2 regions of the Agrobacterium salinitolerans genome follow, and region 1 is predicted to be linked to the other one. Evidence: predicted binding sites of a transcription regulator. Region 1 holds the regulator's gene; the other holds the start of a gene.
The links. Region 1 encodes HrcA, which represses chaperone genes, less so after heat shock. Its sites were predicted from a motif close to GTTAGCACTCNCNNNNNGNGAGTGCTAAC; they were not measured.

Region 1 (16,202 bases):
TCCGGCAGAAGCGATGCGCCGGGGGCAGAAAGTTGGTGCTCCCCGACCATCGGGTTCATGCCTCCAGGCAGGTTTCTACGAATTTCTTGAAGGCGCGGGCGCGGTGCGACAATGCAAAGGCGTCGCCATGTTTCCAGCCGTGTTTCTCATCCGCGCTCATTTCGCCGAATGTGGTCTCATACCCCTCGGGTTTAAAGATGGGATCATAACCGAAACCGCTCGTTCCGCGCGGCGGCCACACAACAGTGCCTTCCACCTCGCCACGGAAATATTCGACATGCCCGTCCGGCCAGGCGAGACACAGCACGCTGACGAAGCGGCCGGTGCGATCCTCCGGGTTCGAAGCTCCTCGCTCGGCCAGCGCATCCTCGACCTTCTGCATCGCCATGGCGAAATCGCGCGTCCCATCGGCCGTCTCCGCCCAATTGGCGGTATAGACACCCGGCGCACCGTCAAGCGCGTCGATAACAAGACCGGAATCGTCGGACAAGGCGGGCAGGCCTGATGCCTTCGCGGAGGCAAGCGCCTTGATGGCGGCATTTTCCTCGAAGGTGGTGCCCGTCTCGTCCGGTTCTGAGAAGTTCAGCTCCGCCGCAGATTTGGCGGAGAAACCGAAAGGGCCGATCAGATCGGCGATTTCGGCGATCTTGCCCTTGTTATGGCTGGCGACAACGATCGTTCTGGTGTCGAGCTTGCGCATGGTTCTTTCCCGTCGGCTCAGGCGATCGCCTGTTTCTGAAGGGCGACCAGTTCGCTGCAACCGGCCTTGGCGAGACCGAGCAGCGTCAGGAATTCTTCCTCGGAGAAGGGCGCGCCTTCAGCCGTTCCCTGAACCTCGACGATACCGCCCGAGCCGGTGATGACGAAATTGGCATCGGTTTCGGCCGAGGAATCTTCGAGATAGTCGAGATCGATCACCGGCTGGTTGGCGAAGATGCCGCAGGAGATCGCGGCGATATGGTCCTTCAGAACTTTCTCGACCTTGATCATGTTGCGGGTTTCCATCCATTTCAGGCAGTCATGCAGGGCAATCCATGCGCCGGTAATGGAGGCGGTGCGGGTGCCGCCATCGGCCTGGATGACGTCGCAGTCGATGCTGATCTGGCGCTCGCCGAGCGCCTGCAGGTCGACGACGGCGCGCAGCGAGCGGCCGATGAGGCGTTGGATTTCCTGTGTGCGTCCGCCCTGCTTGCCGGAAGCGGCCTCGCGCTTCATGCGTTCATGGGTGGAGCGCGGCAGCATGCCATATTCGGCGGTGACCCAGCCCTTGCCGCTGTTGCGCAGCCACGGTGGCGTCTTTTCTTCTAGGCTTGCGGTGACGAGTACATGCGTGTCGCCGAATTTCACGAGACAGGAGCCTTCGGCATGTTTCGAGAAATTGCGTTCGAAGGAAACCTTGCGCATCTGGTCGGTTTTTCTGCCTGAAGGCCGCATATGATCCACTCTCCATGTTGGTCCCTGCCTTCTAAGGCGAGGTCCGGGCTTTTGCAAAGCCAATTTCCATTTTGCCGCGGCGTTGCAACGCATTATATTGATGCAAGCTGGTTTGAACGACAAAGAACGGACGAAATGGGTTTTTCCGCACCGCTATCACAAGATCAGGCATCGCTGCTGGATGAACGGTCTCGGGAAATTTTCCGGCGCATCGTCGAAGGTTACCTCGATACGGGCGAACCGCTCGGATCGCGCAGCCTGTCGCGACTTCTGCCGATGTCGCTTTCGCCTGCCTCCGTGCGCAATGTCATGAGCGATCTCGAGGAGCTCGGCCTCATTTATTCGCCGCATATCAGCGCCGGGCGTTTGCCCACGCAGACGGGATTGCGCTTCTTTGTTGATGCCTTCATGCAGGTGGGCGATCTGCCCGCCGAGGAGAGGGCTAGTATCGACCGCCAGATCGGGCCGGTCGCCGGTCACGAACAGTCGCTGGAAGGGTTGCTGACGGAAGCAAGCCGCATGCTTTCCGGCATGTCGCGTGGCGCCGGCCTGGTGCTGACCGCCAAGAACGATGTCATCCTCAAACATGTGGAATTCATAAGGCTGGAGCCCACCAAGGCGCTCGCCGTGCTGGTGGGTGACCACAATCAGGTCGAAAACCGCATCATCGAATTGCCGGCCGGTATTTCCTCGTCGCAATTGACCGAGGCTGCGAATTTCATCAATGCTCATCTCTCCGGTCAGACGCTGCATGAATTGCGCGGTCAGTTTCAGGCGCAGCAGGCGGAACTGCAATCGGAACTCGGCATATTGGCGCAGGACCTCGTGGAACGTGGTCTTGCGGTGTGGGCGGGAGACAATGAAGAGGGCAAGCTCGGCCGTCTCATCGTTCGCGGTCGCTCCAACCTGCTCGAAGGCCTCGCCGGTGAAGAGGATATCGATCGAGTGCGCCTGCTGTTCGACGATCTGGAGCGTAAGGAAAATCTCATCGAAATCCTCAACCTTGCGGAAAGCGGCTCAGGCGTCAGGATTTTCATCGGCTCGGAAAACAAGTTGTTTTCGCTGTCCGGTTCGTCGCTGATCGTCGCGCCCTATCGTGACGAGGACAATCGTGTCGTGGGCGCGGTCGGCGTTATCGGCCCGACCCGGCTGAATTACGCCCGTATCGTGCCGATGGTGGATTATACCGCGCAGATCATGGCGCGCCTTTCCCGCAAGCAAAGATAGGACAGGCCCTCAAAGGTCAGAGAATGCGGCAAGCTTTTCGCCGCAAGCCTTGATTTTTGCCCGTCAAAGCTCGATATCGGGCGCAACCAACAATATTCAAATCTGGAGAACGTCATGACCGACGATACAAAAAAGCCCGGACCTGACGCGGACGTCGCGGAAGAGTTTGTCGATCCTGCCCTGGTAGGTGAAGAACAGGCCGAAACGGCAGAACCCGATCCGGTCGAGCTGCTCAAGGCTGAGAACGCCGATCTGCGCGATAAATTCCTTCGCCTTGCGGCCGAGATGGACAATCTTCGCCGTCGCACCGAGCGCGATGTCAAGGATGCCAAGGCCTATTCCCTGGCCGGTTTCGCACGCGACATGCTCGCCGTTTCCGATAATCTTCGCCGCGCGCTCGAAGCCATTCCCGATGAGCTAAAGACCAACGGCGAAGCCGGTCTCAACGGTCTGATCGAAGGTGTCGAGATGACCGAACGCTCGATGCTGTCGACGCTGGAACGCCACGGTGTGAAGAAGATCGATGCCGAGGGCCAGAAATTCGATCCGAATTTCCATCAGGCCATGTTTGAGATTCCCAACACTAAGGTTCCAAACAACACCGTGTTGCAGGTGGTTCAGGCTGGTTTCACCATAGGCGATCGCGTCCTGCGTCCGGCGATGGTCGGCGTTGCCAAGGGCGGCCCGAAGGCGGACGTTGCAGCATCCTCTGAGCCGGGCACTTCGTCTCTCAATGAAAAGGACGCGTAAGGCTTCTGTCCTTACGTCATAAAAAACGCGCCTTCAGGGCGCGTTTTTTATTGCCGTTAAAACTAAGGCGGAACCCGCGATCAGGCCGCTGTTGCTTGCTCCTGATTGAGGAAAGCGTAGATTGCCGTGTCGGAATCGGTAGCGCGCAGTTTGGCGACCAGTTCAGGGTCGCGCAGGGCGCGTGCGATTCTGGACAAGGCCTTCAGATGATCCGCGCCGGCGCCCTCGGGTGCGAGCAGCAGGAAAACCAGGTCGACCGGTTGGTCGTCCAGCGCTTCGAAATCGACCGGTGTTTCAAGACGTGCGAAGACGCCGGTGATCTGATGGATGCTGTTGAGCTTGCCATGCGGAATGGCGATACCGTGGCCCACACCGGTGGAGCCGAGTTTCTCACGCTGGAGGATGACGTCGAAAACTTCCCGTTCCGAGACTCCGGTAATTCTGGCTGCCTTTGCGGCCAGCTCCTGAAGCAACTGCTTTTTGGAATTCACCTTGAGGGCGGGAATAATCGCATCTTGTTGCAGCAAATCTGCCAACGCCATTCTCTTTTTCCTTCATGCCATCGAGACGATGCAGGAGGCAGACTGCACTTTCGCGCCCTGCCTCCCACGTCTTGTCAGACTGTTCAGCTCTTGATCGTTTCCGCGTCGATCCAGCCAATATTGCCGTCATGACGCCGGTAAACGATGTTGAGATATTCCTTGCCCGGGCTGCGGAACAGCAGAACCGGTTCGTCCGTCATGTCGAGCGCCATCACGGCGCTGGCGACGGACATCGTCTTAATCTGTTTGGAACTCTCCGCAACGATGGTGGGTGCGTAATCGTCAGGAACCTCGTGGTCCTCATCGGGAACAGCATCCATCACCGTATAGGCGATTTCCTGCGACATGCCATTGGCGCCATTATGGTGGTCCTTAAGCTTGCGCTTGTAGCGGCGCAGGCGCTTCTCGATCCGCTCTGCGGCGGCATCGAAGCTCGCCTGCGGATCATTTGCCTGACCCGCCGCGTGCAATACAACGCCGGTATCGAGATGCAGCTTGCAATCGGCGGCAAAACGCGATCCGGATTTCTCCACGGTTACCTGGCCTGAATACCCCCCATCGAAGTATTTGGTAACCGCCAGACCTATATTGTCCTCAATCCGCTGCCGGAAAGATTCACCGATCTCCATATGTTTACCAGATACACGCACACTCATGGAAATTTTCCTTTTTGTAGTGATTTGCGAGTACCAGCTTACGTCAAGCCGCGCGCGCATCCAAGCGTTTCGAAGACCTTAAAAAGCCCTCATTCGAATTTTACGCCCATGGACGGTGGAGATGAATCCGTTACAAATGACCTTGCTGACGTGTGCGGCGGGCTTCTAGCCGCTGCCGTGGCAAGAGTCAATGGTGCGGCAAAAAACCGCCATAAACGTTGTTCGTGGCTACCGCTCAGAATACAGCCAGCTTGGCCAACGCCTTCTTTTCCCGACGCCTCTGCACGGAGGAGGGGATGTTCATCGCCTCCCGATATTTGGCGACGGTGCGCCGGGCGATATCGACGCCGCTCTTTTTCAGGTTGTCGACGATATCATCGTCTGAAAGAACCGCCTCGGCGGCTTCCTGCGCGATCATGGCCTTGATGCGGTGACGCACCGCTTCCGCCGAATGGCTGTCTCCGCCTTCCACGGCGCTGATCGAGACGCTGAAGAAATATTTCAGTTCGAACAGCCCGCGCGGCGTCAGCATGTATTTTTTGGTTGTCACCCGGCTGACGGTGGATTCATGCATCTTGATGGCGTCGGCCACCGTCTTGAGGTTCAGCGGGCGCAGCTGGTCGACACCATTGACGAGGAAGGCATCCTGCTGGCGAACGATTTCCGTCGCCACCTTCATGATCGTCCGGGCGCGCTGGTCGAGGCTGCGGGTCAGCCAATGGGCCGTTTGCATGCATTCGGCCAGAAAATCCTGATCCTCGCCCGCGCGCGCCTTATGTTTCGACACCTCGGCGAAGTAACTCTGGTTGATGAGCACGCGCGGCAGGGTCTCTGGATTGATTTCCACCAGCCAGCCGCCGGTGGAAGAGGGGCGAACGATAATATCGGGAACGATGGTCTCCGAAACCATCGAATCGTAACCGGCGCCGGGGCGGGGATTGAGCGTGCGGATTTCCGCCAGCATGTCGAGGAGATCTTCCTCATCGACGCCGCAGATTTTTTTCAAGGAGGCGAAGTCGCGTTTCGCCAGAAGTTCCAGATTGTCGACGAAAGCCCGCATGGCCGGGTCAAGCCGATCCTTCTGGGCAAGCTGGATCGACAGACATTCGCTTAAGGAACGGGAAAATACACCCGGTGGGTCGAAGCCCTGAAGCGTCTTCAGAACGTGTTCGACCGCCGATGGAGCCGCCCCCAGCCGTTCGGCGACGTCGTCGACGGCATCCGCCGCAATATAGCCGGTCTCGTCAAGCTGGCCGATCAGCGCATCGGCGATCATCCGGTCCTCGGCGGCGGATATGGCCAGCGGCAGTTGCTGATTGAGATGGTCGCCGAGGCTCTGTCTGGCCGCAACGAAATCGTCGAGATCGTAACTTTCTCCCGACTCCTGGCCGGGCATGGATTTCCATTGGCCGGCCAGTTCGGGCGCATCGGCCTTTCTGGGCTCGGCATCGTCGGGAAAGACGTTTTCAAAGCTGGTGTCAAGTTGCTCGCCGAGATTTGCGGCGCGGTCGCCGTACCAGTCGTCACTGTCTGACGTCACCGTGGCGGATCTCTCCGAACTTTCGCTATCGGCGTCGCCAAAACTCTCCGCGTCTACAGGTGTATCGCTGCTTAAATCGCCATCGTTTGCCGCAATTTCCAGCAGCGGATTGCGCTCTACCTCCTGCGCGATGAACTGCGTCAGCTCGAAATGCGTCATCTGAAGCAGCTGGATGGACTGCATCAGTTGCGGTGTCATCACGAGAGACTGGTTTTGACGCAGCAAAAGGCTGGCAGACAATGCCATGGCGGACGCGAAACTCCCCTTACAGCTTCTCCATCGTCTGATTTTCCAGAAATTTTACTGAGACGACAGGACTTGGCCCAAAAATTGCTTTTTTATTTTGTTTGGTCAAGCGTCAGGGCCGGGCGCGATGAAGAATCTTTCGCGTGCCGATCATGATGATTTAAAGCCGAAACGACCTGAAATCCTAAATCATGATATAGATCATATAATTAGAGCCGGATTTCAAGCAAAACCGCACACAGGCTTCGCCGTCCGGCTCCAGGTCTCAAAGGCTGAAATTATTGCCGAGATAGAGGCGGCGCACATCCGGATTGTTGACGATATCGTCCGGACGCCCATGCGTCAGCACTTCGCCGGCATGGATGATGTATGCGCGGTCGATGAGGCCGAGCGTTTCACGGACATTGTGGTCAGTCACGAGAACGCCGATGCCACGCGCTGTCAGGTGCCGCACCAGATTCTGGATATCGCTGACCGAAATCGGATCGACGCCCGCGAAGGGTTCATCCAGCAGCATGAAGGTCGGATCGGTCGCGAGCGCGCGGGCAATCTCCAGACGCCGCCGCTCGCCGCCCGAAAGCGCCACGGCCGGCGATTTCCGCAGTTGCGCGATATGAAACTCTTCCAGCAGCTCATCGAGCTTGCGGTTGCGCTTGGCAGCGTCCGGCTCATGCACTTCCAGTACGGCGCGGATGTTTTCCTCGACCGTCAATCCCCGGAAGATCGAAGCTTCCTGCGGCAGGTAACCGACGCCGAGACGGGCGCGCCTGTACATCGGCATGGTGGTGACGTCATTGCCGTTGATGGCGATCTTGCCGGTATCGACGGGCACCAGGCCCGTTATCATATAAAAACAGGTGGTTTTTCCGGCGCCGTTCGGGCCGAGCAGACCCACGGCTTCGCCACGGCGCACGACCAGCGAAACCCCGTTGACGACGCGGCGCGTATTATAGGTCTTCGTCAGACCATGCGCGATCAGCGTGCCCTGATAGGGGGTCTTGTCCACCGGCGAGGCTGCGTCCGCGGATCGATCGCGCCCGCCGCCGAATATCTTTGAGATCGAGGGTATCTTCACGAGGAAAGACTACTGTTTTTTCTGGGATTTCGGATCAAGCATGATCCGAACAGGGCCGCCGCAGCTTTCCAGCTTGGCCTGCCCCGTATTCATCAGCACGGTCAGCTTGCAGCCGGTGAAGACATTCGTACCTTCAGACAGCACGACCTGCTTGCCCGTCAGAATGAAGGTCTGCGCCGCCATGTCGAATTCACCGTGGTCGGCCGTGGCTTTCTGGGTCTCGGACGTCAGGTAGACATTATTGTCGACGAAGATTTTTTCGATATTGGCGTCGCCGCTGGTGAGCGAAGAACCCTCGCCCTTGTAATTCACCGTCATCTTGCCAGCCTGAAGGGTGGTCGTTCCCTGCACCACTTTCACATTGCCGGTGAAATAGGCCTTGCGCTCCTGATCGCGAATCTCGAGCTGATCGCTTTCAATCGCGATAGGCTGGTCGCCGGAGAGTTTGACGCCCTGCATGTTGCTGGTGGTGTTCTGGGCGAAGGCCACAGTTGCAAGACACGAAAGAACAAGACCTGCGGCTGCAAGGCCGGCGGATTTGCCGAGGGAAACGGGACGGGAAATTTGCATCATCTGGACCGGGCTCTCACTTGCCTTCATTCTTGATATTGGATGCAGCGATACGTGCCCGTACCTGCCCCGAAAATGTAATTGTTTTGCCATTATCGGCGATGTCAATCGATTGCGCAACAATCGAGCCGTCGTTTGTTTTGATCGAAACCGGCTCTTTGCTGCTCATTTTTCCGGCCTTCAGATCGACATCCGCAGACTGGAACTTCGCTTGTATGCCATTGCTGAGATTGATGTCAAAAGGCGCAGTCATCTTCAGCGTGTTGGTCGCCCGGTCGAAAATGCCTTCCTGGGCGATCACCTGCGCAACACTGTCGTTTACCGGCACTGCCGCCAGAACCTTTTCAAGCGTCATGAGATTGGGGTTGGCGATGTCCTGCAACGCACGGTCGGCGTTCATGGAATAATCGATCCCCTTCTCGTTGCGGCCGGCGACAGCAGGCTTTTCCATCACGATCTTGCCGTCTTCAATTCGTGCGCTCTCAAGAGAGACTTCGTCGGGGGCCCAGGTTCGGATAACCGAAACCGCGATGAAGGCGAGCGAAATGATTGCCGCGCCGAGCGGCAGAATGATCTTCAGCCGCTTCACGCGCGTGGAATGCCGCAGCGCGGTGTCATAGGCGCCGTTCTGGTCATTGCGCAGCGAAAATGCTGGCGCGGGTTCGCGGAGTCTTTCGAGCATAAGAGCGGGTCCGGAATGCCTCTAGGGCGCCATAATGGCGCATCATCGAAGCTTGTGTCTCTATCTAAATGTCTTTGGCATGTGTGCTTTGTCCTGCCAATATGGTTTTTGTCTGGATAGGTGCAAGGGAAATGCGAATTTTATCTTAATTCTGGTTTCCTTATTGTTTCCTTGCGGCTTCGCGTTAGAAGAACCATATGGCCTGAAGCGCAAAAGCGGATGACAGGGGTTTTTATGGACAACATGGCGATAGCGGATCGCAGGCGGTTGCGCCGCAAGCTGAGTTTCTGGCGGATTGCCGCCGTTCTGCTGCTTGTCGCCGGCGCTTTCGGTCTTTACCGGTTTTTATGGGATGGACCGCAGCAAAGTGCGAACCCTCATATTGCCCGCGTCGAGGTTTCCGGCCTGATCACCGATAATACCGAACTGCTCGAGCGGCTCGACAAGATCGCTAGGAGCGAGAATGTCAAAGGGCTGATCGTGTCGATTTCCTCGCCAGGCGGCACCACCTATGGCGGGGAGCGCATCTTCAAGGCTATCAGAGGTGTGGCCGAAAAGAAGCCGGTTGTGTCCGATGTCCGCACGCTTGCCGCTTCCGCCGGTTATATGATCGCATCGGCAGGCGATGTCATCATTGCCGGTGAAACCTCGATCACCGGCTCGATCGGGGTGATTTTCCAATACCCCCAGATCGGCCAGCTGATGGACAAGCTCGGCGTCTCGCTGCAGGAAATCAAGTCGTCACCGATGAAGGCCGAGCCTTCGCCTTTCCATGAGGCGCCCGAAGAGGCAAAGACCATGATCCGCGCCATGGTGATGGACAGCTACGGCTGGTTTGTCGATCTTGTCGCCGACCGTCGCAAATTGCCGCGCGAGGACGTGCTGAAACTGGCGGACGGATCAATTTACACCGGCCGGCAGGCGCTTGCCAACAAGCTCGTCGATACGCTCGGCGGCGAAAAGGAAATTCGCAGCTATTTCGAAACACGCGGTGTTGCCAAGGATTTACCGATCGTCGAATGGCGCGCGCCATCGTCCCGTTCGCCTTTTGGGCTTTTTAGTGTTGCGCAAATAGCGAAACTTCTGGGATATGATGATTTAATTCCCTTCGCAGGCCCCAGCCAGCTCGGTGCGGACAAGTTGTTTCTTGACGGTCTTGTTTCCGTTTGGCAGGTTGAGCCGCGTTAAAAATCCAATTCTTTCAGGGGGCAACCGTGATCAAGTCTGAACTGGTGCAGATCGTTGCTGCGCGTAACCCGCACCTTTATCACCGTGACGTGGAAAACATCGTCAACGCGGTGCTGGATGAAATCACCGATGCCCTGGCGGCAGGAAATCGCGTCGAGCTTCGTGGTTTCGGCGCATTTTCGGTGAAGAACCGTCCGTCCCGCTCGGGCCGGAACCCGCGTACGGGTGAGTCGGTTTTCGTCGAGGAAAAATGGGTGCCTTTCTTTAAAACGGGCAAGGAACTGCGCGAGCGCCTGAACCCGGGTATGGGCGACGAAGAGGACGATTGATCGTTCTTGACGCCGGGCGACTGAAAAGGAGCCTGCGAAACGCCCGCAGCGATGGAGTATTGTCGGATGTCGAAAAAAATCATCAACCTCATCATCCTGCTTCCACTGGCGATCATCCTCGTCATCCTTTGCGTGGCCAATCGTCAGTCGGTAACCCTGGCGCTCAATCCGTTCCGGCCGGAAGACGGCGTTCTGTCCTTCACCGCGCCGTTTTTTGTTTTCCTGTTTCTGGCGGTCATTTTTGGCGTTCTCATGGGCTCGGCGGCCACATGGTTTGCGCAGGGCAAACATCGCAAACGTGCCCGTATCGAAGCAAAAGAGGCCGTTCGCTGGCACGATGAGGCGAACCGCCAGAAGGCGGCCACCACAGGGCAACTGCCGCATGCGGGACAACTCCCGGCAAAGTGATGGTGCCGACAGTTGCTGCGGCTCTAGTCGAGCGGCGTGCGGAATGCTATTTGCTGGCGCAATAAGACGCGGGCAGAAGCGGAAAGATTTCCATTGAAGAAAAAAGACAGCCGGCCGGGCAATCGTGCGCGTGCCGGGAGCGAAAAAAAACAGGTCCATGCCGCAAAGCCGGCGCGGCGCACGGATACGGCGCCGAAGAAGCGCGAGCCGGACGCAGTCCGCAGCGTGCCGAGACCTGCGCCAAGGGAAAAGGCCATTCCGGTGGTGGCCGTTGAACAGGTGCCCGCGCGGCCCCTCAAGCATCGCACCGGTGAACTGCCAGCGGAACAGGTTCCTGTCATTCTGGAATCGAGCGGCGCGGGTGATTTTCACCTGATCGACAGCGGTAACGGCCTGAAGCTCGAACAATATGGCGATTACCGCATCGTTCGCCCCGAGGCGCAGGCTCTCTGGAAGCCTTCGATCCCGGACCGCGTATGGCAGAATGCCGATGCTGTCTTTACCGGCGATACGGATGAGGATGGCATGGGCCGCTGGCGCTTCCCGAAGGCGGCGCTCGGCGAAACCTGGCCCCTTTCCCTGCTTGGCATCGAATTTCTCGGCCGCTTCACGGCCTTTCGTCATGTCGGCGTCTTTCCGGAACAGATCGTGCATTGGGAATGGCTGAAACATGCCGTCGAAAAGGCCGATCGCCCGCTGAAAGTGCTGAACCTCTTCGGTTATACCGGCGTCGCGTCGCTGGTCGCGGCGGCCGCAGGCGCTGAAGTCACCCATGTCGATGCTTCCAAGAAGGCGATTGGCTGGGCCAAGGAAAATCAGGCACTTGCCGGGCTCGAGCAGGCGCCGATCCGCTGGATTTGTGAAGACGCGATGAAGTTCATCCAGCGTGAGGAACGCCGGGGCAGCAGCTACGACATCATCCTCACCGACCCGCCGAAATTCGGCCGCGGCACCCATGGCGAAGTCTGGCAATTATTCGACCATCTGCCGCTGATGCTGGATATCTGCCGCGAAATCCTGTCGCCCAAGGCGCTCGGCCTTGTGCTGACGGCCTATTCGATCAGGGCCAGCTTCTATTCGATGCATGAGCTGATGCGTGAAACCATGCGCGGCGCCGGCGGTGTCGTCGCGTCCGGCGAGCTCGTCATTCGCGAGGCCGGGCTTGATGGCAAGACGCCGGGCCGTGTGCTGTCCACATCGCTGTTCAGCCGCTGGGAGCCGAAATGATGAAAGATATGCGCGAAAATACCACGCGCCGCGTTGGCCAGGTCAAGGAAGTGACCAGCCTTGCCAATCCCATCGTCAAGGACATCAAGGCGCTCACACAGAAAAAGGGTAGGGAAGAGACCGGCACCTTCATGGCGGAAGGCCTGAAGCTGGTCATTGACGCGCTCGAACTGGGCTGGACGATCAAGACGCTGGTTTACGCAAAGGCCGCCAAGGGCAAGCCGCTGGTGGAGCAGGCGGCGGTCAAAACGGTCGCGTCGGGCGGACTGGTTCTCGAAGTCAGTGAAAAGGTCATCGCCTCGATCACCCGCCGCGACAATCCGCAGATGGTCGTCGGTATTTTTGAACAGAAATGGAAACCGCTGAAGGAGATCCGCCCGGAAAAGGGCGAGACCTACATCGCGCTCGACCGGGTTCGCGATCCCGGTAATCTGGGCACCATCATCCGCACTGCCGATGCGGCGGGTGCTTCGGGCGTCATTCTTGTCGGCGACTGCACCGATCCGTTTTCGCTGGAAACGGTACGCGCCACCATGGGGTCGGTCTTTGCCACCCCCATCGCCCGCGCTTCGGCCGAGGAATTCCTGTCCTGGAAAAAATCGGCGCAGGTCAGCGTCGTAGCCACCCATCTGGCCGGTTCGGTGGACTATCGAAAGATCGACTACGCCGGAAAGCCGGTCGTGCTCTTGATGGGCAACGAACAATCCGGCCTGCCGCCGGAACTCGCCGGCAAGGCCGACCAGTTGGCGCGCATTCCCCAGCAGGGCCGCGCCGACAGCCTCAATCTCGCCATCGCAACCGCCGTCATGCTGTTTGAGGCGCGGCGACATCTCCTCCAACTCGCACCGGTGACGTAATGGCCAAAGCGGCATTGTTCTCGAAATTCGGCCCGGCTTTCGCGCTGATCGCCGCCGCGCTGGTGCTGGATCAGATCGTCAAGCAGCTGGTCGAAGCCTATCTGCCGCTGCAGGAGGTGGTTCCCGTTGTCCCGTTCCTGGCGCTTTATCGCACCTATAATCTCGGCGTGGCCTTTTCGATGCTGGAGGACATGCACGGCTGGTTCATCGTCAGCATGCGGCTCGTCATCGTGGTCTTCGTCTTGTGGCTGTGGCGAAAGACGGCGGAGGACCGTACCTTTGCCCATCTCGGTTTCGCCTTCATCATCGCAGGTGCTGCCGGCAATCTGCTCGACCGTTTTTTTTACGGCCATGTCATCGACTATATCCTGTTCCACACGCAGACATGGTCTTTCGCAGTCTTCAATCTGGCTGACAGTTTCATAACCATCGGTGCAGCCTGCGTCATTCTCGACGAGTTTTTGCACGCCCGGACGGCTAAAAAGTAAAATTTTAGGGTTTCAGCCAAACATATCAAAACCGCTGCCGTGGTAGCGGTTGCCTATGAGCGAACTGACAAGACTTCGTCAAAAAGTTTCAGATGAGCTGGGCCTGACCGCGACGGCGGCGCAGCCGGCGGATCGTGTCGAGGCAATAACGCGCCATGCGGATGAAGAACATGCGCCCGATGCCAGATCGATCGCATTCTATGTCGCCGTGTCGTTATCGCTCGGGGCTTTTTCCGCCGCCTTGATTGCGCTTGCCATGCCTTACGCGGTTACCGTCGCGCTGGCGACCTTGTTTGGCGCCGTGCTCGTCGGCGTCCTGCTCTACGCGCTCTTCGGCGAACCTTCCCGGCATCCCGCTGCGCTGGATGAAGGTTCCGATCTCCGGCTGAGACAAGCGCAAAACCGCTCGCTGATTGCCGAAATGCAGGAATTCATGGGTGATATCGTCGTGGTCCGCGACATGAACCGGCGCATTGTCGAGGCGAACGGGGTCTTTCGGGAAATCACCGGCTGCGCCGCGCCCGAAGGGCTCAGCTGCGAGGAAATCGGCATCGCTTTCCGTCCGGGCGACAAGGTCCATGCTTATGATGTGGAGATCGCGACCCCGTTCGGCCAGCGCATCTTTTCCTGGCATGATGTCGTGACCCGCGATCTGGCAAGCAGCCGTCTTCTCATCAGCAGCATTGCCCGGGATGTGACCGAGGAGCGGCTTGCGCTGGCCGAAAGGGAAGACGCCAGGCTGCGCGCCGAACAGGCCGATGCTGAAAAAGCGCGGCTGCTTGCAACGGTAAGCCATGAAATCCGCCTGCCGCTTTCCGGTATGCTGGGCATGAACCATCTTCTGTCGAAGACGAGGCTCAACGAAGAGCAGCGAAATTATCTCGATGGCATGCGCCAATCCGGCCAGTCGCTGGTGCAGCTTGTCGAGGATCTTCTGGATTATTCGACCATGGAGGCCGGCCGCTTCAGGCTCAATCCGCGCGCGGAAAACCTGCGCCGGCTGATCGAGAGCATCGTCGAGATGCTGGCCCATCGCGCCCATGAAAAAGGCATAGAGATCACCTCTTTCGTCGCGCCGAATGTGCCTGATCATCTCGATTTTGATCCGGCGAGGCTACGTCAGGTCCTCTTCAATCTCCTCGGCAATGCCGTCAAATTCACGCAGGAAGGCGGCGTCGTCATCCGGGCGCGCATGTCCGACGACGAGTTGCACATCACCGTCGAAGATACCGGCCCGGGCATGAGCCGGGCGGAACAGACCCGTATTTTCGGGGAATTCGAACAGGCAGGCCCTTTGTCGCAACGAAGCGCCGGTACGGGCCTCGGACTTGCGATTTCCGCCCGTATCGTGCGGGAATTCGGCGGCCATCTCACGGTCTCGAGCCGCAAGGGCAAGGGCAGTACTTTCAAACTGGCGTTTCGCCCGGCGGGCGCCCCTGCCGAAATGGCGGATCCAGGACGGCGTAATTGCCTGCGGCATACAAATGTCCTGCTCATCGCACCAAAAGGCGTGGCGGCGGCGGTGACGATGGAGGCGATCGAGGCTTTCGGCGGTCGATGCACGCTCATTCATCAGCCTGAGGATCTGGAAGAACTGAGGAAGGGTTCTGCCACGCGGCCGGTCGAGCTTACCGATATCATCGTCGACCAGCGCAGTTCGCCGCTGTTCAGGGATGCCCTGAAAGATTGGCCGCAGCAGAATGTCCGCCGCACGCTGTTGGTCAGCCCCGAAGAGCGGCCGTCGACCATGCATGTGGCCTTCGATGCCTGGTTGATTCGGCCGTTGCGGGAAAAATCCCTGATCGACGTCCTGTGCGGCCGTCTGCGCGGCATTGAGCGGCGCGACGCCATAAACGACAACCACCCGGATGTGGGTTTTTCTTCGCGGGTGACGGAAGGGGGGAGCGGTATCGAGATACTCGTTGCCGAAGATGATGCCGTCAATCAGCGCATCATTCGCGTCGTTCTGGAAAAAGGCGGCTACATCGTCCGCGCTGTCGAGGACTTTGAAGCGTTGCGGCAATCTGTGGAGCCGGGGGCATCCCGCCTCCCTGATCTCATCGTCTCAGATCTCAACATGCCGGGCGGCGAGGGGCTCAATGTTCTTCCCGAGCTTCTCCATACGCTGAAGGGCGAAAGAAATATTCCCGTCATCGTGCTCAGCGCAGATGCGAGTGACGCGACCGCCGAAATCCTGCTGAAGGCTGGTGTCGGCGCGGTTTTGGCCAAGCCTGCCGATCCGCGACGGCTGATTGAGGAAATTCGCCGCCTGGTGGGGGTGAAACGGCTGTCGCTGTCATAACTTGACAGACTCGCACTGGCGGCGTTTTGTCACTATTCTGTCGTCAATTAGTGATTTATGACAGGAAAATTGTTTGGTGGCGGAGCGATTCCCCATGGTTGCCGAAATCCTCAATCACGACATTTGTGAAAACAATGTTGTCATTAGCCCCCGTCCCGAGACAACTCAGGACAATGAGGGTCTTTTCGGCCGCATAGGCACGCTGGAAACGCGGCTCGCCAGAAATGAACGCGAAATCGATGCCGCGCAATCCGTGCGTTATCGGGTTTTCGTCGAGGAAATGAAGGCGCGGCTTCCCGCGGAAGCGATGCGCCGCGAGCGCGACATCGATGCGTGGGACAGCGTCTGCGACCATCTTCTCGTGCTCGACAAGGCGATTGAAGGCGATAGTGAGGACCAGATCGTCGGCACCTATCGCCTGCTGCGGCAGGAAATCGCGCTTGCCAATAACGGTTTTTATTCCGCCAGCGAATTCGATATTGCCGGTCTCGTCGCGCGCCATCCCGGCAAGCGCTTCATGGAGCTTGGCCGTTCCTGCGTGCTGCCGGAATATCGCACCAAGCGCACCGTGGAACTTCTGTGGCAGGGCAACTGGGCCTATGCCGTCAAACACCGCATGGATGCCATGATCGGTTGCGCCTCCTTTCCCGGCGTGCAGCCGGAAGCCCACGCGCTTGCTTT
Region 2 (16,202 bases), 340 kb from region 1:
GGCTGGAACTGAAGCCATCGCGCATCTGGCAGATGCGGCGCGATATTTTAGGGCTGGGGATGGCGCAGGTGCTGGTGACCGGCAGCGTGCTGGCGGCGATTGCCTGGTGGGCAGGGCTGATCGACTGGCGCGGCAGCCTCGTCGCGGGTTTCGGTCTAGCGCTTTCTTCCACCGCCTTTGCGCTGCAAATTCTTGCCGATGACGGCGACATGAATACGCGGCACGGCAACCGGTCCTTCTCGATCCTGCTGTTTCAGGATCTCGCCATCGTGCCGCTTCTTGCTCTCGTCACCATTCTTTCCAACCGGCCGGATGTGCCGACGGATTCCATGGTATCCGATCTCATAGCCTCCGTCGTTGCGGTGGCGGGCATGATCCTTGCCGGGCGCTATCTTCTGACGCCGATGTTCCAGATCATCGCCCGTACGGGTGCACGCGAGGTGATGATCGCCGCCGCCCTCTTCGTCGTTATCGGCGCCGCCGCCGTCATGGAAGCGGTGGGCCTGTCGATGGGCATGGGCGCGCTGCTGGCGGGGCTGATGCTGTCGGAATCCTCCTACCGGCACGAGCTGGAGGCCGATATCGAGCCGTTTCGCGGACTGCTTCTGGCGCTGTTCTTCATGGCTGTCGGCATGTCGCTGCATATCCATATCGTCTATGAAAACATCCTGCTCATCCTGATCACAGTGCCGGCGATGATGGCGGTGAAGGCGGGGCTGATCTATGGCCTCTGTCGCATCGCCGGCTCTTCGCGCTATGCGTCGAGCCGCATCGCCCTGCTTCTGGCGCAGGGCGGCGAATTCGGCTTCGTGCTCTTCACCACGGCTGCCGCCTCCGGGCTGTTTCCGCAGGCGACGGCCTCGATCCTCGTTGCGGTCGTCACGCTTTCCATGGCGCTGACGCCGCTTCTGGCGGTGATTTCACGGCGTCTGACCGCGGAGGATGCGGAAGAGGACAAGCTTGAGGAGGATTTCGACGGCGCGGGCGCGGATGTGCTGATGATCGGTTTTTCCCGTTTCGGCCAGATCGCCTCGCAAATCCTGCTCGCTGGCGGGCGCGACGTGACCGTCATCGACAGTTCGGCCGACCGCGTGCGGCAGGCCGCCCGTTTCGGCTTCCGCATCTTTTTCGGCGATGGCACCCGCAAGGACGTGCTGATCGCCGCCGGCATCGAGCGGGCAGATCTGGTTGCGGTCTGCACTCACAAAAAGGAGGTGACCGACCGTATCATCGACATGATCCAGTCGGAATTTCCAAGCGTGCGCATCTATGCTCGCTCCTATGACCGCATCCATTCGCTGGGCCTCAGAAAGAAGGGCGTGGAATACGAAATCCGCGAGACGCTGGAATCCGGCCTGCTGTTCGGCAGGCGCATTCTGGAAGGGCTGGATATGGATGGCGAAAGGGCGTTGGCGATTGCCGACGACATTCGCGAACGCGACGAAGAGCGGTTGCAGTTACAGGCCGTGGAAGGCATCGCCGCCGGCCGGCAGATGCTGCATAACAAGCCGGTACGCGAAGTGAAGCCCGAACCGCTGATGAAGCCGAAGACCAAGGCTGAAAAGTGGGAAGAGGATGCGGAAGACAGCGAGACGGAAGTATCGCTGTGAATTGAGTTCAACTTAGTGACTGGGAGAGCGCCACTTGTTTCTTCTCCCCGCCGGGGAGAAGGTGGCCCGAAGGGTCGGATGAGGGGGCAACGTTGCCGTAACTCTCTACCCTCGCCCCCTCATCCCGCTGCCGCGATCTTCTCCCCGGCGAGGAGAAGAAACGAGTGGCGCCCGCTCGCTCCCTATTCAGGATTTAACGCTCAAGCCTCCACGCCCTGCCCGCGGTGAAACAGCTCCACCTGCATCTCGATATGGCGTTTCAGCTCGTCTTTAATACCGGACGAGGCGTTCAGCACTTCTTCCGACTTCAGGAAGTCGAGCACGCCGAAACGGTGGACCGGGGGGCGAAGGAAAATGTGTGGCGGGCGTAACCTCAGTTTCAGGGCAATCGCCGCCTGCATCATCAGCTGGCTGGCGCCGAACAGACTATCCAGCCGGTTCGGCATGGTGGTGCCGTCACCTTCCGGGCCACCGACGACATCGACGCCGATGACGATATCGGCCCGATCCAGCAGATGTTCATAGGGCACGGGATTGAAGATGCCGCCGTCGATCATGATGCGGCCATCGATGCGCACCGGCATGAACAGTGCCGGAATGGCGGCGGATGCCGCCAGCGCCTGAATGATCTCGCCGCTTTCCACCAACACTTCTGTCTGGGCGTAATAATCCGTCGTTATCACTTTGAGCGGAATGGCAAGCTCGGAAAAATCCTTCGGCAGGGCCTGCGGCATCAAGGCGTGCAGGATGAGTTCGAGGTTGAACTGCCCGAGGCGAAAACCGTCCACCGCATGGCGCATCGATGCCGGGCCGAGGCTCCAGAGCCGGTTGGCGACCGATCCTTTTCGTCCCATGAGTTCAAGCGTGTATTCGCGGATTTCCCGGCCGGTCATGCCGGCCGCCATGCCCGCGCCGATGATGGAGCCTATGGACGAACCGGAAATCGCAACGGGCCGGATGCCGAGTTCGTCCAATGCCTCGATGACGTTGATGTGGCAGATGCCGCGTGCGCCGCCGCCGCCGAGCGCCAGTCCGAAAGTCGGCTCATGGCCACCCGCGCCGTCACCTTCGAGAACCTCTTCCCCGGCGCGGACGATCGTTATGCTCTCGTTTACACCCTGCTCCATGCGAATACCCAAATTCTTTCCACGGCAAAGATTCTGCCTATTGCGCAAACAAGACAAGACCGTGGCATGACGGTAAGGTGTTCCTGTCGGAGTGTTTTCGCTTTTCTTCCAAGCGCGGAAACACTCCAAATCTTTTCTGTCGCATTTCCGGACGGAGAACCGGGCTCCACTTTTCCTGGAAATGCTTCAGGGCTCGTAGCGGTAGAAATGCATTTTCGTATCGCCGAAGATGCGGCTTTCCAGCGGTTTGAATACCGGATCGACCTTCACCGCCACATCGCCGCGCTCTTCGAGAATGGCAAGCGCGCCAGGTGTCAGCCAGCCGCCGCTGTGCGCTGCCGCGAAAGCCTTCTCACCATGGCCATGGCCATAGGGCGGGTCGGCGAAGAGAAGATCGAAGGGCTCTATATTGTTGACGCCGCCGAGCTTGGTGGCATCACGCCGCAGGATGCGGGCGCGGCCATGCAGACCCAGCGCATCGATATTTTCCCAGAGCAGCCCCCTGCCCTCCACGCCGTTTTCGACGAAGAGCGCCACACGACAGCCGCGCGAAAGCGCCTCCAGACCGACGGCGCCGGTTCCGGCGAAAACGTCCAGAACGCGCGTGCCGTCCAGACTTTCCGGATAGGCGTGACTCAGAATATTGAAGAGGCTTTCCCGCGTCCTGTCGATGGTCGGACGAATGGAATTCGATTTCGGCGCGGCCAATGTCCGGCCGCGGAACTCACCGCCTACGATCCGCATTACGTGTCATTCCCCTGCCTCCAGAAGGTTTGCCACCCGGGCCTTTGCCGCCCGGCTTGCCGCCGCCGGGACCGCCGGGGCCTTTGCTCTTGCCTGAGAAACCTGAACGTTCGCCCGATTTTCCGAAAGATGGTTTGCCGAAACCGGGTTTGCCGCCCGGCTTGCCGCCACGCGGCTTGTCGCCCGCCGGGCGCTCGCCGCGTGGGCGATCACCCTCTTCACGGGGCCTGTCGCGGAACGGACGGTCACCGAAGGGTTTTTCACCGCGGGCGGTGCGATCACCGAAACTCTTTTCGCCGCGTGGGCGGTCGCTGCGCGGACGATCACCCTCTTCACGCGGCTTGTCACGGAACGGCCGGTCGCCGAAAGGTTTGCCGCCGCGTGCCGGGCGGTCACCGAAGCTCTTTTCACCGCGCGGACGGTCGCCGCGCGGGCGATCACCCTCTTCACGCGGCCTGTCGCGGAATGGCCGGTCGCCGAAAGGTTTGCCGCCGCGTGCCGGGCGGTCACCGAAGCTCTTTTCACCGCGCGGACGGTCGCCGCGTCCGCGACCACCTTCTTCTTCGCGGGGAGAATCCGAGCGGATCCACTCGCCCTCGGCATCCGCATGCCGCACGACGTTGCGGCGCGCCTCGTCCTGGGCGGAAGGCTTCTTGAAGAGGTTTTCGGCTTCCGCGCGGGCGGAAGACTTGCGCTCCTTGCCGTCACGGGTGGGCCTTGCACCGGGCGCCATCCAGACATTGGCCGTGCGGCTGGTGCCGGCGGGCTGGCGGGGGCGACGGTCGTCGCCCTCATCCTCGCTGCGGCCCTTGGCGGCAAATTTCCCGGCGGGCTTGGAACCGAACTTGCCAGCCGGCTTATCGCCGCGCTTGGTATCCAGCCGTCCAAGCGCCTTTTCACGACGATCCTCGGACTTGCCGCTTTTTTCGAAACGCGGCTTGCCTTCCGGCGCATCGCTCTTTGCCCATTCGGATTTCACGGGCCGCTTCGGCGTGTCGTCTTCTTCATCCTCAACGGGCGCATTGTAGATCGGCGCGTCGAAATTGGCGCCGGCCTGTTCGATGAGACGCGGGCCGAGCTGGTCGCGCAGCATGCGGCCGCGCACTTCCAGCACCTTGCCTTCGGGCAGATCGCCGAGCTGGAACGGACCGTAGGAAACGCGGATCAGGCGGTTGACCTCGAGACCGAGCGCGCCGAGCACGTTCTTGATCTCGCGGTTCTTGCCTTCACGCAGGCCCATGCTGATCCAGACATTGTGGCCCTGGGTGCGGTCGAGCGTGGCGTCGATTGCGCCGTAGAGCACGCCGTCGACGGCAATGCCTTCCTTCAGCTTGTCGAGCGCTGCCTGATCGACCTCGCCATGGGCGCGCACGCGGTAGCGCCGCAGCCAGCCGGTGGTCGGCAGTTCCAGCACGCGGGAAAGACCGCCATCGTTGGTGAGCAACAGCAGGCCTTCGGTATTGATATCGAGACGGCCGATGGAGAGCACGCGCGGCAGTTCACCCGGCAGATTGTCGAAGACGGTCGGGCGGCCTTCCGGGTCGGAATTGGTCGTCACCAGACCGGCGGGCTTGTGGTAAAGCCACAGGCGCGTGCGCTCGGCGCCGCGAATAGGCATGCCGTCGACTTCGATCTTGTCGGACAGCGTGGCGTTCACCACCGGCGTATCCAGCTTGACGCCGTTCAGCGATACGCGGCCTTCCATGATCATGCGCTCGACATCGCGACGCGAGGCGACGCCTGCGCGCGCCATGATCTTGGAAATGCGCTCGGGCTTGGAGCCGCCAACGGTTTCCGGTGCCGGGGCGGCCTTTGCCTCGGTCGGTTTCTTTTCGCGCTCTGCGGCGGGCTTACCGGGGCCTTTCGGCTTCCTGTCGCGGCTAATTGTCTTGCCGCCGTCACGCTTCGGCTTGTCTTTAAAAGTCATTTGCTGTTTGCCTGTTGTTTGGGCTGTCCTATCAGGTCCAAGCACAAGGGTTAAGAGGAAATTGAATCGCAATGGCCGAAAGGACGCATTTCATGGAGCTGGCGCTTGTCGAAGCCCGTGCCGCGGCTGAGCGGCAGGAGGTTCCGATCGGCGCTGTACTGGTTCTGGACGGCCGCGTCATCGCCCGTTCCGGCAATCGCACCCGTGAATTGAACGATGTGACGGCGCACGCCGAAATCGCCGTGATCCGCATGGCCTGCGAGGCGCTGGAGCAGGAACGCCTGCCCGGTGCCGATCTCTACGTGACACTGGAGCCTTGCACCATGTGCGCGGCGGCGATTTCATTCGCCCGTATCCGCCGGCTTTATTACGGCGCGCAGGACCCCAAGGGCGGCGCAGTGGAGAGCGGCGTGCGTTTCTTCAGCCAGCCGACATGCCACCATGCACCGGATGTCTATTCGGGTCTGGCGGAAAGTGAAAGTGCGGAGATTCTGCGGCAATTTTTCAGAGAGAAACGCCTCGAGGATTGAGCGGCGAGCGGGAGAAACAAATTTCCCGCCAGCCATCAGTCATATTTTACTGAAAGGGGTTCCACCAGCTCTTGCCGGTGTTCGCCACGGCCGCTTCTTTCTTGCGGCGCTTTGCCTTCTTCTGCTCCGGCTCACCGAGATCGGTCAGCTGATCCTGCGGAAGGCTGCGATATTCGGCTGGCGGATCGGTCAGGAACTTGCGCTGGGCATTCACCACGGAGCCGCCCTGGGCGTCAGCCTTGGCCTTGCGGAAGGCTTCCCATTTCTGACTTTCGGTCATCTGGCCGGCGGTGCCGTTGCCGGCGAGCAGCGGCGAGCGGTAATGCGGGTTGTTTTTGTTGGCGTCCGCCTCATCGCGCAGACGTTCACGGGTTTCTTCCGGCGATTCGACCCATTGCGGATTGTTTTCGCGGTTCGCCATGTTCTGCTGCGGCGTGGTCAGCTGTTCGGCGCGGGCCTGGGCGGGAACGACGAGGCCCGGGCGGGGGCCGTATTTCAGGTTGCGCTTGCTCTGGTCACCGGTGATCGAGGTCGCGTTGCCGAGGTCGTCGACCAGCTGTTCGGCCGCCGTCTTGCCCGTACCGTAGGTCGGGCTGGTGCAGGCGCCCAGCAGCACGCCTATCGTCGTGACGCCAACAACCGTGCGAAACATGCCCAAACCCTGCGCACTACCCTGCCCAAAAGCCTTCATCATCTTCATTGAAACCCTTCCAGCCGTCCGTCCCACTTCGCCAGACATCGTCTTTCGGCAGGCGGCAGCCCGCATTGCCGTGCAAATCCGGCCATTTTCAGGCAGGTGTACCGGATGAAGAGGCAAAGCGCAATTCATCCGGTCATTTTCGTTACGAGAGTGCGGCTAGCTCACGCAGGGCCGCCGCATCGCGGGCCGAGACGTCGGGATACTCCGGATCGGACCCGACATCGGTGGTGATGCGCCAGGAGCGGGCGCATTTTGCACCTTCCGCCAGCTTCTGTTCGACCACGACCTTCGCCACTTCCGGCAAACGGAAGCCATCGGCCGGGCCTTCATCGCCCACCACCGAGATGGCCGAAGTGATGCAGATTTCGGCAAAATCCTGCCCCTGCAGCGCCGCCAGAAGATCGGCGTCGGCAATGTGGACGACAGGGGCAGCTTCCAGTGAAGAGCCGATACGCTTTTCACGGCGTTCCACTTCAAGCGCGCCAGTGACGACCGTGCGGACCTTGCGGATCTTCTCCCACTTGGCTTCAAGCGCATCGTTTTTCCATTCCGCCGGAATTTCCGGGAACTGGACGAGATGCACCGATTCCGCATCCGGATAGCGCGACAGCCACGCTTCTTCCGTCGTGAAGGGCAGCATTGGCGCGAGCCACGATACCAGGCAATCGAACAGCTTGGCGATGACGGACAGGGCCGCGCGGCGCTTCAGCGACGACGGCGCGTCGCAATAAAGCGTGTCCTTGCGGATATCGAAATAGAAGGCGGAAAGCTCGACATTGGCAAAGTCGATCAGCGCGCGGGTGATCTTCTTGAATTCGAAACCGTCGTAACCTTCGCGAACGACGCCATCCAGTTCGGACAGGCGATGCAGCACCAGCTTTTCCAGTTCCGGCAGATCGTCATAAGCGATCTCCTCGCCCTCGTAATGGGCGAGCGTGCCGAGCATCCAGCGGATGGTGTTGCGCAGCTTGCGATAGGCATCGACATTTGTCTGGATGATGGCCTTGCCGAGGCGCTGGTCTTCCCAGTAATCCGTGGTCATGACCCAAAGACGCAGGATGTCGGCGCCCGACTGGCTCATGACTTCCTGCGGGGCAACGACGTTGCCGAGCGATTTCGACTGCTTGCGCCCCTGCTCGTCCATGGTGAAACCATGGGTCACAACGGCGTTATAGGGCGCACGGCCACGCGTGGCGCAGCTTTCCAGCAGCGACGAATGGAACCAGCCGCGATGCTGGTCGGAGCCTTCAAGATAGACATCCGCCGGCCATTTCATGTCCGGGCGGTCTTCCAGCGTGAAGGTGTGGGTGCAGCCGCTGTCGAACCAGACGTCGAGGATGTCCATGACCTGCTGCCATCTGGCATGGTCGTGGTCATTGCCGAGGAAACGTTCCTTGGCGCCTTCGGCAAACCAGGCATCAGCGCCTTCGGCCTCGAAGGCCTCGAGAATGCGGGCGTTGACGGCTTCGTCGACCAGAACTTCACCCTTCTCATCGGCGAAAACGGCAATCGGCACGCCCCAGCTGCGCTGGCGCGACAGAACCCAGTCAGGCCGGCCTTCGATCATGGCGCGCAGGCGGTTCTGGCCGGAGGCCGGCACGAAACGCGTCTGGTCGATGGCGTCAAGCGAACGAGAGCGCAGCGTCGTGCCGTCGCCGAGTTCCTTGTCCATATAGACGAACCATTGCGGCGTGTTGCGGAAGATGACAGGCTTCTTGGAGCGCCAGCTGTGCGGATAGCTGTGCTTCAGGCGGCCGCGCGCAAACAGGTTATTGGCAGCGATCAGCGCCTTGATGACGCGCTCATTGGCATCGCCCTTCTTGCCGTTATCGTCCATGACACGGGCAGCACCGCCTTCGGCCGACGGGCCGAAACCGGGGGCGTCTTCGGTGTAGAAACCGGCGTCATCGACCGGGAACGGGATTTTGGTATCGATCCCGCGTGCTTCAAGGGTGCGGACGCTGTTCGTCCAGGCATCAAAGTCCTCGCGGCCATGGCTTGGTGCGGTGTGCACGAAGCCCGTACCGGCATCGTCCGTGACGTGATCGCCATCGAGAAGCGGAACCGGAAAGGTGTAGCCAAGCGACGCCAAAGGATGGGCACAGGTGATGGCGGCCAATTCTTCGCTTGTCACATCGCGAACGAACTTAAAGGTCAGCTTCGCCTTGGCCGCGGCCTCATCGGCAAGCTTCCTGGCGAAGATCAGCTTTTCACCCGGCTGCGGGCCGAAATCGTTCTGCGCGCTTTCGACTTCGAACAGGCCATATTCGACCCGCGAAGAGAACGCGATGGCGCGGTTGCCGGGGATGGTCCACGGCGTCGTTGTCCAGATGACGACGGAGGTACCGAGCAGGTCCGTCATAGTGGGACCATCACGCAGTACAAATCTCACCGGGAACTTCACCCAGATCATGTCGCTCTCGACATCGTGGTATTCGACTTCCGCTTCCGCCAGCGCCGTGCGCTCGACCACCGACCACATGATCGGCTTCGAGCCGCGATAAAGCTGGCCCGTCCGGGCGATCTTCAGCAACTCGCCGGCAATGCGGGCTTCGGCGTGGAAGTTCATCGTCGTATAGGGGTTTTCGAAGTCGCCTTCGATGCCGAGACGCTTGAACTCTTCCGACTGAACCTTGATCCAGCCGGCCGCGAAGTCACGGCATTCCTTGCGGAATTCGTTGACCGGAACCTCGTCCTTGTTCTTGCCCTTGGCGCGGTAGGCTTCCTCGATCTTCCATTCGATCGGCAGGCCGTGGCAATCCCAGCCGGGCACATAATTGGCGTCGTAACCGCGCATCTGGAACGAGCGGGTGATGACATCCTTCAGGATCTTGTTCAGCGCGTGGCCGATGTGGATGTTGCCGTTGGCATAGGGCGGGCCGTCATGCAGCACGAATTTTTCGCGGCCGGCGGCGGAGGCGCGCAGCTTTTTGTAGAGGCCCATTTCCTGCCAGCGCTTGACCGTTTCCGGTTCCTTCTGCGGCAGGCCGGCGCGCATCGGAAAATCCGTCTGCGGCAGATAGAGGGTGGAGGAGTAATCCAGTTTTTCTGCGGTGTCGCTCATAATCATACCGTTGTTGCGCGCCGTGTCGGTCGCGCCGTCTCAATTTCAAAGAGGGCAAATACGGAAAGCGCCATGACAAAAGTCATGACAAGCGCCAAAATCCCGGACCTTCCGGCTCGTCAGAGCGGGCGGAAGGCCGGGCCAATAATTCGGCCAATCTGAGTTTTAAACATCAACCGGTATTGGGACATGGCCGGTTGTTTATGCGGTTTTCCGGCAAAAAGGAAGAGAAAAGCGACGGCGTTCTCGGCCGGAACAGTGCTAACCGGCCTTCCCCGGTCAGAACGCGATCCTGGCGTCCAGTTCGCTGAGCGGGCGCACGCCCGATAACATCGCCCTCGCCTCTTCTTCATCGCGCCTGATCTGGGCGACGAGCGGATCAAGACCGTCGAATTTCAATTCATCGCGCAGGTGCCCGAAGAAGGAGACCGAACAGACCTCGCCATAAAGATCGCCGGAAAAATCGAAGACGAATGTTTCGAGCAGCGCCGCACCGTTTTCGGTGACGGTCGGGCGGTAACCGAAGCTCGCCACGCCATCGCGGATCGAACCGTCCGGGCGGCGGAACCGCACGGCATATATGCCGGCCTTCAGCTCCGTTTCCGGCGCCAGCGCCATGTTGGCGGTCGGATAACCCAGCGTGCGACCGAGCTTCTGGCCGCCGATGACTTCGCTTTCCACCGTGAAGCGATAGCCGAGCAGGCCGGCGGCGCCCACCACATCGCCTTCGCACAGAAGCGAGCGGATGCGGCTGGAGGAGACGACATCCGCACCTTCGTCGCGGAAGGCATCCACCAGCGTCACGTCGAAACCGTGGCGTTTGCCGGCCGCCATCAGAAATGCCGGGCCGCCTTCGCGGCCCTTGCCGAAATGGAAATCGAATCCGGTGACAACAGCGCTGGCGTGAAGCCAGTCGACCAGAATGGACTGGACGAATTCCTCCGCCGAGCGCTGCGAAAATTCCCGGTCGAAGGGATATTCGATGACGGAGCGGAAACCGATGGCCTCGAGAATGCGCGCCTTCAGCGGCGCGGGTGTGAGGCGGAAGACCGGCGTATCGGGACGGAAGACGGAACGGGGATGCGGCTCGAAGGTCAAAACCAGCGCGGGCACGCCGCGGGCTTCCGCCAGTTCCAGGGCACGATCCAGCACAGCCCGGTGGCCGCGATGCACGCCGTCGAAATTGCCGATGGCGATGACGCCGCCGCGAAGGGCTTCCGGCAGCGGCTCCTTTTTTTCATTGCGGTGAAAGACGGTCATGGCAATCGATCCATTCCTGCGCCAGCTATTCCTTAGCCGAGACGGCTTCAAGCAAGACGGGGCATCCACCAGCCGGGAGCAGCACCCTGCCCCTTGAGATAGGCGTTGAGAAGCGCCTCGTCCGTCTGGCCGTTCAGCGTATATTCGGCGGCGTGAATGCCGCCGCTGATATAAAGAAGGTTGAGGCCGCTCGCAATCGCGCCCTTCACATCCGTCGGCATGCCGTCGCCGATGGCGAGCACGCGGTCCTTGGCGAAGGCGCCGCGCACTTCCTTGGCCGCCGCAAGGCAGGCCTCATAGATCGGCGCATGCGGTTTGCCGGCAATGCGGACCTCGCCGCCGAGCTGTTCGTAATAGGCCGCCATGGCGCCGGCGCAGGGAATGATGCGCTCGCCGCGCTCCACCACAAGATCGGGGTTGGCGCAGATCATCGGTGCGTTGCGGGCGATGAAGCCCTTGAGCATTTCGGTATAATCTTCCGGCGTTTCCGTCTCGTCGTCGAAAAAGCCGGTGCAGACCACGGACTGCGCTTGTGCCTCGCCAACGACGTCAACATCAAGGCCTTCCAGCAGCGGCATGTCGCGCTCGGGGCCAAGCAGGAAGACCTTTTTCGGGCCTTCCGCAATCAGTCCGCGGGTCACGTCGCCAGAGGTGATGATCCGATCATAAGCCTCATCCGGCACGCCGAGAACGCGAAGCTGGGCGATGACGCCGGGAGCGGGGCGCGGCGAATTGGTGATGAGCACCACCGTCTTGCCGGCCTTGCGCGCTTCGTGCAGCGCAACTGCCGCATCCGGAAAGGCGCTGACGCCATTGTGCAGCACGCCCCAGACATCCGAAAGAATAACGTCGAACCCAGCCGTGATTTCGCCGAGGGTGAGAATGCGATGGGCCATGAGATGCTTTCCGGATGCTTAGAAAAGGGTGAGCGTCACATCGCAAAGCGGGACGCCAATGGCAAGGAAAAAAGCGCCGCCAGGGCGGTCTTTGACCCGCCTGACGCAGCATGAACACAAATACCCCCTAGATACGATGCGGCCGCAACCCGCGAAAAGAATGTCGTCGTAGCACCTGCCCGCACATGGGAAATTTCTGTCATGGAACGCTGATAACCATAAGCCATGAAATTTTTCAGACAGGGCGTTCTTGACTCCGGCAGAAGCCCTCCTTATCTCGGTTCCGCTGGCACTCGATAAACGAGAGTGCTAACACCCATCAGGCGAGTGCAAAAACTCGCGCAGTCATTTGATCGAGGGATTAGACAATGACAAGCACCAACTTCCGCCCGCTTCACGATCGCGTCGTCGTTCGTCGCGTTGAGTCCGAAGAAAAGACCAAGGGCGGCATCATCATTCCCGATACCGCCAAGGAAAAGCCGCAGGAAGGCGAAATCGTCGCCGTCGGTTCCGGCGCACGCGATGAGTCCGGCAAGGTCGTCGCTCTCGACGTCAAGGCTGGCGACCGGGTTCTGTTCGGCAAGTGGTCGGGCACCGAAGTCAAGCTCAACGGCGAAGACCTTCTGATCATGAAGGAAGCCGACATCATGGGCATCATCGGCTGATTTCGGCCAACCCATCCTTCCTTAAATTTCAAGCCGGACCCGTTCCGGCCATTCGAAACCAGGAGTTTTGAACATGGCAGCCAAAGAAGTAAAATTCGGCCGCACAGCACGCGAAAAGATGCTCAAGGGCGTCGACATTCTTGCTGATGCAGTGAAGGTCACCCTCGGCCCGAAGGGTCGTAACGTCGTTATCGACAAGTCCTTCGGCGCTCCGCGCATCACCAAGGACGGCGTTTCCGTCGCCAAGGAAATCGAACTGGAAGACAAGTTCGAGAACATGGGCGCGCAGCTCGTTCGCGAAGTTGCCTCCAAGACCAACGACATCGCCGGTGACGGCACCACCACCGCGACCGTTCTGGCCCAGGCCATCGTTCGCGAAGGTTCCAAGGCAGTTGCTGCCGGCATGAACCCGATGGACCTGAAGCGCGGTATCGATCTGGCCGTCGCTGAAGTCGTCAAGGACCTTCAGGCCAAGGCCAAGAAGATCAACACGTCCGAAGAAGTTGCACAGGTCGGCACGATCTCTGCAAACGGCGAGCGTCAGATCGGCCTCGACATTGCTGAAGCAATGCAGAAGGTCGGCAACGAAGGCGTCATCACCGTTGAAGAAGCCAAGACCGCTGAAACCGAACTCGAAGTCGTCGAAGGCATGCAGTTCGACCGCGGCTACCTGTCGCCCTACTTCGTGACCAACCCGGAAAAGATGATTGCGGACCTCGAAGACGCATACATCCTCCTGCACGAAAAGAAGCTCTCGAACCTTCAGGCCATGCTGCCGGTTCTCGAAGCCGTCGTTCAGACCGGCAAGCCGCTCGTCATCATCGCTGAAGACGTCGAAGGCGAAGCTCTTGCAACGCTCGTCGTCAACAAGCTGCGTGGCGGCCTCAAGATCGCTGCTGTCAAGGCTCCTGGCTTCGGCGACCGCCGCAAGGCCATGCTGGAAGACATCGCCATCCTGACCGGTGGTACCGTCATCTCCGAAGACCTCGGCATCAAGCTCGAAAACGTTACTCTCGACATGCTCGGCAAGTCGAAGAAGGTTTCGATCTCCAAGGAAAACACCACCATCGTTGACGGTGCCGGCCAGAAGTCCGACATCGAAGGCCGTGTTGCCCAGATCAAGGCGCAGATCGAAGAAACCACCTCCGACTACGACCGCGAAAAGCTGCAGGAACGTCTTGCCAAGCTCGCTGGCGGCGTTGCCGTTATCCGTGTCGGCGGCTCGACGGAAGTCGAAGTGAAGGAAAAGAAGGACCGCATCGACGACGCTCTCAACGCGACGCGCGCTGCCGTTCAGGAAGGCATCGTACCGGGCGGCGGCGTTGCCCTGCTGCGTTCCTCCACGAAGATCACCGTCAAGGGTGAAAACGACGATCAGGAAGCTGGCGTCAACATCATCCGCCGCGCCCTGCAGGCTCTGGTTCGCCAGATCGCAGACAACGCGGGTGACGAAGCTTCGATCGTTGTTGGCAAGATCCTCGAGAAGAACGAAGACAACTACGGCTACAACGCCCAGACCGGCGAATATGGCGACCTGATCCAGCTCGGCATCGTTGACCCGGTCAAGGTTGTCCGCACGGCTCTGCAGAACGCAGCCTCGGTTGCTTCGCTGCTGATCACCACCGAAGCCATGATCGCCGAGCTTCCGAAGAAGGACGCTCCGATGCCGGCAATGCCGGGCGGCGGCATGGGCGGCATGGACTTCTAATCAGTCCTGTCACCGGAATTAAGAAAGGGCGGTCTTCGGATCGCCCTTTTTCTTTGCCGGTACCTACGTGATTGACGGAAGGCGGCGCAGCTTAACGGCCTCATCCTTGGGCCGTCCCCAAGGATCTAATCACATCCAATAAAATCAGTCACTTGCAGGTTCTTGGGCCTCTCCCAAGGAGGACGTCGACGCTCTCGCGAGAGATGCCACATGGAATCAACAGGTTGCACAATTCTTAAGGCCGCAGGAGGAGAAGTTCGTGTATTGTCCCGTTTTGGAACAGGCGTGATTTTATCCGGCTATTTTTTGCAGCCCTATGCAATAATGGGGCACATTCACCAGCGAATCGCCACCCCATACGGGGCCGACCTCAACTCGGACCGCCTTACAAGTGCGCTGTTTAGTTGTACTTTTTCGCATGCCTCACGATTTTGAAGAAGAAATACATAATATTTTTGATTTTCTCACTGAGTGGTTGTTGTAGGTAGTGGAAAATAAACTATAAGTCACCCCCCGTAAGGGTTCCGCGCCGAGGCGGCCACGCATTGAAGGGGTTTCGATGTATGGCAAATACGCTCGACTGCGGGTGGCTGTAAGGGTTCAACCTGGCAGTGGCGCTTGAAGCGGCGGTGCTGGCACGTGTTCATGCGGGGGGCGCGATTTGTTTGAAATATCAAGACGCAACGATGCTCTGCCTGCGGCGGTAACAACCACGCCCGATCCCCGGACCCTGTCGCATTTCTTCATGTCGGAGGAGTGGAGCAGCGATCTTTCGAGCGGCGTCATCCGGCTCGGCGAACATGCGTCATTTATGCACGGCCTGCCGCCGGGCGAGTGCGGATTGCTCAGCCTTGTCCGCTGTTACGACCGCGCAGACCACGCCCGCGTGCTGGAACTTTTCGAGCAGGTTTCCACCGCACCCTCACGTTTCTGTTTTTCAACCGGCCTTTCCATCTTGCCGGCGATGCGGCAGCCGGTCATCTGCATGGGTGAATCTTCCGGCTTCGAAAAAGGCCAGCAAGGGCGCATAACCGGACTTTTCCTGTTTCCGCGCTTTGAGGATATTCGCTTCGCCGCCTGAACATAATCCGGATAGACACCCGAGACCGTTCACAAAATGAAGACGATTTGTCTTCTATTGTTCATCTTTATGGGTGGATGATTTTCGGTCATTGATATCTCCAGACATTGCAGTTCAACCGGCGACACGCCGATTATTTACCGGAGATATCCATGTCCACCAGCCAGAACGTTCTCGTTCTCATCGCCCGTCTTCTGCTTTCCTTCATCTTCATCACCTCGGGCTTCAGCAAGCTCGTCGATCCGGCCGGCACGGCCGGCATGATCACCGGCGCCGGCCTGCCCGCCGCAACCGCGCTTGCCTATATTGCAGGCCTGTTCGAACTCGTCGCCGGCCTTGCCATTCTCGCTGGTTTCCAGACCAAGATCGCGGCCTGGGCGCTTGCCGTTTTCTGCATCTTCACCGGTCTGGTTTTCCACAGCGGCACCGTTGCCGTTCCTGGCTGGCCTGAGCCGGCTCTTGGCTGGATCAACACGCTGAACGGCATCATGATGGTCAAGAACATCACCCTTGCCGGCGCTTACATCCTGCTTGCCGCCTTCGGCGCTGGCGCCTATTCCGTCGACGCCAAGCGCGGCGCGGCTGTCGCCCACGCATAAGCCAAATCGATTGCCAATAAAAAGCCGCCGGATCGCTCCGGCGGCTTTTTTTACGTCATCAGACCGCAGCCCTGATGCGCGAGACGATTTCCTGAACCGCCGCATCGCCTTCATGGTCGGGCTTGCGGGCACGCACGAAGCAGGCTTCCGAACGGACGATGATGCCGTCCGAGAGGATTTTCAGGTGGTTGGCCTTCAGCGTCGAACCGGTTGAAGTAATATCGACGATGATATCCGCCTGCCCCGCCGCCGGCGCACCCTCGGTCGCGCCGAGGCTTTCAACGATACGAT

Region 2: the regulator HrcA is predicted to act here: its motif matches at 12,144-12,172, upstream of groES (co-chaperone GroES).

The regions. Positions count from the first base shown of each region.
Region 1 covers NZ_JAPZLN010000001.1:480,321-496,522, reverse strand. Annotated here, with positions in the region: gene hemW (radical SAM family heme chaperone HemW) at 1-50, opposite strand, end outside; gene rdgB (RdgB/HAM1 family non-canonical purine NTP pyrophosphatase) at 56-700, opposite strand; gene rph (ribonuclease PH) at 718-1,434, opposite strand; gene hrcA (heat-inducible transcriptional repressor HrcA) at 1,570-2,661, shown strand; gene grpE (nucleotide exchange factor GrpE) at 2,776-3,411, shown strand; gene ptsN (PTS IIA-like nitrogen regulatory protein PtsN) at 3,492-3,953, opposite strand; gene hpf (ribosome hibernation-promoting factor, HPF/YfiA family) at 4,037-4,609, opposite strand; gene rpoN (RNA polymerase factor sigma-54) at 4,845-6,395, opposite strand; gene lptB (LPS export ABC transporter ATP-binding protein) at 6,661-7,446, opposite strand; gene O9X91_RS02290 (LptA/OstA family protein) at 7,480-8,043, opposite strand; gene lptC (LPS export ABC transporter periplasmic protein LptC) at 8,057-8,722, opposite strand; gene sppA (signal peptide peptidase SppA) at 8,957-9,910, shown strand; gene O9X91_RS02275 (integration host factor subunit beta) at 9,913-10,239, shown strand; gene O9X91_RS02270 (LapA family protein) at 10,306-10,647, shown strand; gene O9X91_RS02265 (class I SAM-dependent methyltransferase) at 10,741-11,874, shown strand; gene O9X91_RS02260 (TrmH family RNA methyltransferase) at 11,871-12,731, shown strand; gene lspA (signal peptidase II) at 12,731-13,219, shown strand; gene O9X91_RS02250 (hybrid sensor histidine kinase/response regulator) at 13,275-15,521, shown strand; gene olsB (l-ornithine N(alpha)-acyltransferase) at 15,616-16,202, shown strand, end outside.
Region 2 covers NZ_JAPZLN010000001.1:135,949-152,150, forward strand. Annotated here, with positions in the region: gene O9X91_RS00640 (monovalent cation:proton antiporter-2 (CPA2) family protein) at 1-1,610, shown strand, start outside; gene O9X91_RS00645 (patatin-like phospholipase family protein) at 1,811-2,737, opposite strand; gene rsmD (16S rRNA (guanine(966)-N(2))-methyltransferase RsmD) at 2,924-3,481, opposite strand; gene O9X91_RS00655 (pseudouridine synthase) at 3,462-5,408, opposite strand; gene O9X91_RS00660 (nucleoside deaminase) at 5,480-5,938, shown strand; gene O9X91_RS00665 (hypothetical protein) at 5,985-6,638, opposite strand; gene ileS (isoleucine--tRNA ligase) at 6,781-9,702, opposite strand; gene O9X91_RS00675 (bifunctional riboflavin kinase/FAD synthetase) at 9,982-10,962, opposite strand; gene O9X91_RS00680 (TIGR01459 family HAD-type hydrolase) at 11,010-11,858, opposite strand; gene groES (co-chaperone GroES) at 12,227-12,523, shown strand; gene groL (chaperonin GroEL) at 12,597-14,231, shown strand; gene O9X91_RS00695 (hypothetical protein) at 14,893-15,312, shown strand; gene O9X91_RS00700 (DoxX family protein) at 15,465-15,911, shown strand; gene hisG (ATP phosphoribosyltransferase) at 15,970-16,202, opposite strand, start outside.